2 regions of the Serratia sp. Nf2 genome follow, and region 2 is predicted to be linked to the other one. Evidence: predicted binding sites of a transcription regulator. Region 2 holds the regulator's gene; the other holds the start of a gene.
What was found. The regulator Fur, encoded in region 2, represses iron uptake genes when iron is present. The targets are predictions, from matches to a motif close to ATAATAATGAGAACNACTATCAA.
Positions count from the first base shown of each region.

Region 1 (3,781 bases), on a different contig from region 2:
CGCCGTCAGTCCCGGCGCAGGTTGGTTGCCGTTGCCGCCTTTGGTCAGTTGGAAATACTGCATGCTGCCGAACGACGTGTTGGCGTTGGCGAACAGTTTCCAGGCGTCGGACAGGTGGTACATCACGTTCAAGGACGGCAGCGGTTCGCTGTAGCTTTTCTCGCGGCTGATGTTGTTGAACGAATCGTCCACGTGGGTGCGGATGCTTTCATAACGCAAGCCCGGCGTGATCGTCCAGTTGCCGACGTTGATGGTGTCGTCGATATAGAACGCGTTGGCCGCGGTGCCGCCGGAGGTGTGCTGGTAATAGTCCGGGGTATCCGGCGTCGAGCCGATATTCGCCGGGTTATACCAGGCCGAACGCGACGCCTTTTCGTCCATGGTTTCATTCAGGTAACGGTAACCGAGGGTGATCTCGTGCGCCATATCCCAGAAGCGGAAGACCTGCGAATAGCTAGGTTCGATAGCCCAGGTTGAATAGTGACGCGGATAGGAGACCATGCGCCGCTGGCCCGTGTTTTTGCCGGTGCCTTCCGATTCGATGTTGCTGCCGCGGTAGCTGTCGGTGAAGTAGGTCAACACTTCGAACTGCTTGTCGTCTTCCTGATGTTTGTACTTGAACGACATATCCTTGCGGCGGCCTTCGAACTGGTCCCACGGCCGCGTGGACTGGAACGGGTTCTGCGCGTACTGCGCGGTGCTCAGCCCGCCCGGCATGCCGGCTTTGGCGTCGTAGTAGTGGAAATTGGCCAACAGTTCGTCGCGATCGGTAAACGCATAACGCGTTTTCAGCATGAAATCGTCGATGTCGGTGTTGTCGTTGTTGTCGCGGTAGCCCTGGCCGTGCAGGCCGGAGTAGAGCAGCTCGGCGCCGAAGCCGTTGTCTGCGGTGCCACCCACGGAGGCGCTGGTCAGGGTCTTCAGGCCGCCGTGGCTGGCGCCCTGGGTTTGTACGCCGGCGGTGCCGCCAAACGTTTTGGGAATGTCTCGGGTAACGAAATTGATCACGCCGCCGACGTTCTGCGGCCCGTAGCGCACCGCTCCGCCGCCGCGCACCACGTCCACCGATTGCAGATTACCGATAGACAGCGGAGCCATCGACAGCTGCGGCTGGCCGTAAGGCGCGACCGCCAGCGGGACGCCGTCCATCAGAATGGTGGAGCGTGGAGAAAGACGCGAAGTCAGGCCGCGCACGCCGACGTTGAGCGAGATGTCGCTGCCGCCGGTGCCGTTGCTGTCGCGCACCTGCACGCCGGGCACGCCGCGCAGGCTATCGGCGATGGTCTGGTCGCCTTGCTCGTGCATCTGCTGCTGGGTGACGATGGAACGCGCGCCCGGATGGTTGAGCAGCACCGAACTGGTATCAGGGTTGTCCAGCCAGTTGCCGACGACGGTCACGGTGTCGGTATCGTTTTGAGATGAGTTATCAGTAGCAAGGACAGGGAACGCGACGGCGATGGAAGCCGTCAGCAAGGAAAGCCGAAAAAGAGATGACATAATAATGCCTTAAGAGTTTCAGACCCGGATGTGTTTTTTTAGAAAAGACAATCTTAATGATAATTATTGGCAAGTAAATAGAATTGTTACGGGATAGTTAAGCGGGTAACTAAATAATGAATGCGGGAAACAGGGCCCGGCTGGCGGGCCCTGGCGGGGGTTATTGCGGTGTAAGCCAGAAGACGCCGCTGTAATCCAGCGCGGTGAATTTCTGGTGCACCATTTCGATATCCGCTTGCGGATCAATATCTTTAAACAGCGCCGGGTGCAGGAATTTGGCGATCGCCTCAACGGCGATAAAGTTGAGCGGCGTGTCGTAAAATTGATGGTAAATCGCCATCACGCGTTTTTCTTTCACCGCTTTCAGCACGTTAATGCCGGTGCGATCCAGCAGATGCGCCAGTTTCTTTTGGCTGGTGGCCATATCGGTGGTGTAACCCAGCGGCACCGCCAGCGTGCCGCGATGCCCGCGACTCCAGTCGGCGCCGGTCAGCAGATAGAAATCCGGGTTGCTGCTAATCACCTGCTCGACATTCACTTCACCGCCCATGTCTGAAAACAGCTTACTGCCGATATTGTTGCCGCCGGCGGTATCGATGAACTGACCGAAGCTGCCCTTGCCGAAGGTGTTGCAGCACTGTTCGCCTTTGATGCCGGCGCTGCGCTCGATAAAGACGCTGGGGCGTTGCTCCGGCTTCAGCGTGGCGACCCGCTGCCGCACCAGTTCGAGGCGCTGCTGATAGAGACGGATAAAGGCGTCGGCGTTGGGCTGCTCGTCAAACACTTTACCCCATAGCGTCATGCTGGCGACGGTATTGGTCAGCGGCTGCTGGCGAAAATCGATGATCAGCACCGGGATGCCGACTTTTTCCAGCTGGGTCAGTACGCCGCTGTCTTTCAATTTGCTCAGCAGGCCGATGTCGAAAATGATCAGATCCGGTTGGCGCACCACCGCGCTTTCCACGCTGAAATCACTGGTGTAGGGATTGTCGAAGGTAGGGATTTGCATGACCTGCGGAAATTTTTTCGCGTAGGCTTCAACCAGATCCGGCGCTTTGACCTTCAGCGAGTTGTCCCAGGCGATGATGTTTTTCAGCGGCTGCTGCGGGTGCAGAATATTCAGCGCCAGCAGCGCGCGAGCGTCGGCCAGAATAACGCGTTTGGCCGGTTGCGGCAGGGTGACCTGGCGGCCGGCGACATCGGTGACGACGATCGGCGCGGCTTGAGCGGCGCCGGCCAACAGCAATACACAGGTGGCCAACCAGCGGCCGGCTTTGGCGATAAGAACAGCGGGCATGAAGATCCTTGGGTAATCGGCGAAGAACGAGAGCGCAATGATAAGCGATATCCTTTCGCTTTTTGAACTCCCTTGATGCCGATCGGTTACCCCTGGCCCATCAGCGGGTCGCTGACGCTGTGTTCGCCATCCTCCAGCCGCCCCGCCAGGCGGCGCAGCCAACCTCCCTGGCTTTGCAGCGTAAAATCGTACCAACCGCCGCCGGCGCGAGCGTCAAACGCTTGCTGGTGGCTGCCGCCCGCAGGCAGCGTGATAGGCCACGGGCCTTGCTGCGTGTAAGGGCAGCGTTCGAGGGTGACCGCTATCGCTTCGGTGCCCGGATTATTCAGCAGCAGCAGCAGGCTGCGGCCCGTCGGGCGCAGACGCACCTCCGGCTGCGGCCGGCTCAGGGCGCCGCGCAGCTCGCGATGAAAGCCGTTGGGGCCGAGCAACCACAGATGGTACTCATCCTCCATCTGCCAGTCATCGCTGACCGCCTTGCCGGCCTCGACGGTATAGCGGCGCGGGATCTGCGTGAGGTCCCGGCGATCGTAGACGTGAAACACCGCTCCCTGCTCGCCGGTATTGAACAGGTTCAGCGTCACGCGACGCTGCTCGGCTGCGACGGCGGCCTCGACGTGCAGCTGGTAGGGCAACGCGCGGGAAGGGCGCGCCAGGCGGCGTTGGTGCGGCAAACGCTGGTGGGTGGGGGGCGGCAGGGGCACCTGCGGCAGCTGTTCCTGGCGCTGGCGCAGGCCATCGGCGGCGTGGCGATTGGTGGCGGGCAGGCTCGGCAGCGCTTCGCCGTTAGGATCGACAAAGTTGAACGCCGAGGTGAGATCGCCACATATCGCGCGGCGCCAGGCGCTGATGTTGGGTTCATGCACCTGAAAGCGCTTTTCCAGGAATTGCAGCACCGAGGTGTGATCGAAAACCTGCGAATTGACCCAGCCGCCGCGGCTCCAGGGCGACAGCACCAGCATCGGCACCCGTGGGCCGGGGCCGTAG
Region 1 is NZ_PYTW01000004.1:107,681-111,461, reverse strand. It holds gene C9411_RS10800 (TonB-dependent siderophore receptor) at 1-1,497, opposite strand, end outside; gene C9411_RS10795 (ABC transporter substrate-binding protein) at 1,658-2,794, opposite strand; gene C9411_RS10790 (phosphocholine-specific phospholipase C) at 2,881-3,781, opposite strand, start outside.
Region 1: C9411_RS10800 (TonB-dependent siderophore receptor) is a predicted target of Fur. The motif match lies at 1,548-1,570, and genes of this name have one in related genera.

Region 2 (3,781 bases):
ACTGCAGCTGGAGAAAGCGATCGTCATCGGCCACTCGATGGGCGGCAAAGCGGCGATGGCGCTGACCGCTATCGCGCCCGAGCGCGTCGCCAGGCTGATCGTCATCGACGTCGCGCCGGTGGATTACCAGACCCGCCGCCACGACGAGATTTTCGCCGCGCTGAAGGCCGTCAGCGCCGCCGGCATCACCCAGCGCCAGGCGGCCGCCCAGTTGATGCGCGACTATCTGCAGGAAGAAGGCGTAATCCAGTTCCTGCTTAAGTCCTTCCACAACGGCGAATGGCGCTTCAACCTACCGGTGCTGATCGAACGTTACGAAGACATCACCGGCTGGCAGGATGTGCCGGCCTGGCCGCACCCAACCCTGTTCATTCGCGGCGGCCTGTCGCCGTACGTGCAGGACAGTTACCGTGCAGACATCGCGCGCCAGTTCCCGCAGGCCCGCGCGCACGTCGTCGCCGGCACCGGCCATTGGGTACACGCCGAGAAGCCGGAGGCGGTACTGCGCGCCATCCACCGTTTTCTCGACGAAGCCTGAAAAACCCGCTCATCTGGCGAAAAAACGCGCTAAAGATAACGGCTTAGCGCGTTTAGCCCGCAGTTAGGCATTGTCGCCGCTCCATCTGCTGGGGTAATATGGCGCGCTATAATTTTGCCGCCGCGCCAGCGCGTTCGCGAACGCCGGTTCGGGGGTGAATTTGGGTTAGGGTTTATTGGCCCGAAGTGTGTTAACCGATGCCTCCGGAAGCGTGCGAGCGCTTTTTGATGCAAACTCCCTTGCAGTACCGCTACCTATGGCAAAAGAACAAACGGATCGCACGACGCTGGATCTGTTCGCAGATGAACGCCGTCCGGGGCGCCCGAAAACCAACCCGCTTTCCCGCGATGAACAGCTTAGAATCAATAAGCGCAATCAGTTACGGCGCGATAAAGTGCGTGGATTGCGGCGCGTAGAGCTGAAAATCAACGCGGATGCGGTGGACGCCCTGAACAAACTGGCGGAACAGCGCAACATCAGCCGCAGCGAACTCATCGAGCAGATGCTGTTGGCACAACTGGCGGAAGAACAGCCGGAACATTGATCTCTTCGGCCGCACGCGCGGCGCGGCGTTAAGGACAACGCCGGATCGACCACGCTTTTCTTCATTCTCCGGCATCGCATAAATGCGATAAAACCCCGGCGCCACTTTCTGGCATGATACGCATTTACCGGTAAGAGACTGCGCCTGTCGGCGCCCGCCCCGGAGGCGAAAGGCTCTTGCCATGGCATCATTTTAATCGGCGTCAGCGGCGTCAGTGCCGGCGTCGAGTAATGCAATTACTTGAATTTAAAGGTTATACGCGATATGGCTACTGTAGGCATTTTCTTTGGCAGCGACACTGGCAATACCGAAAACATTGCCAAAATGATCCAGAAAATTCTCCAGAAACAGTTTGGCGACGACGTCTCTGAAGTGCATGACATCGCTAAAAGCAGCAAAGAAGACCTGGAAGGGTTCGATATCCTGCTGCTGGGTATCCCGACCTGGTACTACGGTGAAGCGCAGTGTGACTGGGATGATTTCTTCCCGACGCTGGAAGAAGTCGACTTCAACGGCAAACTGGTGGCGCTGTTCGGCTGCGGCGATCAGGAAGACTACGCGGAATACTTCTGTGACGCGATGGGCACCATCCGCGACATTATCGAACCGCGCGGCGCGGCCATCGTGGGCCACTGGCCGACCAAAGGCTATCACTTCGAGGCCTCCAAGGGCCTGGCGGACGACGACCACTTCATCGGTCTGGCGATCGACGAAGACCGTCAGCCGGAGCTGACCAACGAGCGCGTCGACGCCTGGGTCAAACAGATCGTCGAAGAGCTGAGCCTGGCCGATATCGTCGGCTAAGCCCCGGCACTGGCGAAAGGTTGAACAAAGGCCCTGTAAAGTGCATAGTGTGCCCACAGGGCCGTCATCGGCAGCAGGGATTGCTGCGATAGAAGCTACAGATTTGTAACTTCCCACCCCGTCACGGTAGACTGAGATATCGGTTTATCCCATCCATCAAGGCGTTGCATGCAAAACATGCAATAGTGCAATTATATCTTTGTTAACAACCGGCGGTTTCCATTTAGTACAACCGGTTCTATAATGAGACGCATTAACTCTTTGTGCCGACCGATGCCACAGGCGAGTACGCCTCAACTTGATTAGCATAGTAACAGGACTGAATTCGCATGACCGACAACAACATCGCATTGAAGAAGGCCGGCTTAAAAGTCACGCTTCCGCGACTCAAAATCCTGGAAGTACTGCAAAATCCGGAATGCCATCACGTCAGTGCGGAAGATTTGTACAAAAAACTGATTGATATGGGCGAAGAGATCGGGCTGGCAACGGTTTATCGCGTACTGAACCAGTTTGACGATGCGGGCATTGTGACACGTCACAATTTCGAAGGCGGCAAGTCCGTGTTCGAGCTGACCCAACAACATCACCACGATCACCTGATTTGCCTGGACTGCGGCAAAGTGATCGAATTCAGCGACGAATCCATCGAAGTGCGCCAGCGTGATATCGCCAAGCAGCACGGCATCAAGCTCACTAACCACAGCCTGTACCTGTACGGCCACTGTGAAACCGGTGACTGCCGCGAAGACGAAACGCTGCACGACAAGAAATAAGCCTGACCGGCTATGAAAAACCGCCTCACACCGAGGCGGTTTTTTTATGCCCTCCGTGCAACGGGCAAAAAAATCCCCGGACAAGCCGGGGGAAAATCATGTCATGAAATATCACAATTGCAGCGGCACAGCGACTCCACGTACTCCTCTCACTACAACGTCCGCCCTACGCCGACACGCGCGGGCGAACGCATTCCCCCTTCGTTATACGGCCGCCGCCAGGACAGCAGGCCGTTGCACCGGGCTTAGACCTTTTCGGCGCGGCTGTAGCGTTTGCCGTCCGGGCTGACCGACCGCACCTGAACGTCACCCGAGACCGCCGGCTTGGCCTTGGCGTCATAGCGCTGCCACTGCTTGCCGCCGTCGGTGGAGTACTCGATGCCCAATCCCGGCAGCGCGATATTCGCCTCCAGCTTGCCGCCCGCTACGCGTGCGCCCGGCACCGGCAGACGGTAAGCGACGCCGCCCTTATCCAGCTTGGCCAGTTCACGCTGACCCAGGATATTGGCGAAGCGCAGCCAGTCTTTCTCCAGCATCTTGGTATCGACAAAGTGGGTTTCCCCGCCTTTGTATTCGCGGCCTGCGCGGTAGTCCTGTTCCCAACCGGCGCGGTGCCAGGCGCGTTCTGCCACCGACAGCGCGCGTGGGAAGATCATGTATTCCATCTGCGGATCGGTGCGCTGGGTTTCGCTCCACAGCTGAGCGGACAGCCCGTAGGCGCCCGGCCACGGCTTGTCGCTCTTGGCGCTGAAGTGGTTGCCGTCGCGGTCGACCGAAGTTTCCGCGTTCTGCGGCATGTTGTCCGGCGCGAAGCTGAACACCTTGCGCTCGTCGCTGAAGCGGGTGCCCCAGTAGTAACCGCGCTCGTCCGGGTTCACCTCGTAAGGGAAGTCCATATAGACGTAGTCCGGGTTGGAAACCACCACTTCATACCCTTTGTTGGCCCAGTCGTTGACGCTATCGAAACCGCCCCAGTACAGGGTATCCCAGAAGTTGACGCCCACGCGCGAGGTGGCGAACGCCTTCGCGTTCTCGGCGTCTTTCAGGCCATCCTGCCAGGCCTGCATTCTGTCGATGCCATGCGCCTTCACCAGCTTGCTGACCTCTTGGCCGAAGTAG
Region 2 is NZ_PYTW01000005.1:319,992-323,772, reverse strand. It holds gene ybfF (esterase) at 1-538, shown strand, start outside; gene ybfE (LexA regulated protein) at 795-1,082, shown strand; gene fldA (flavodoxin FldA) at 1,347-1,886, shown strand; gene fur (ferric iron uptake transcriptional regulator) at 2,216-2,662, shown strand; gene C9411_RS13890 (beta-N-acetylhexosaminidase) at 2,908-3,781, opposite strand, start outside.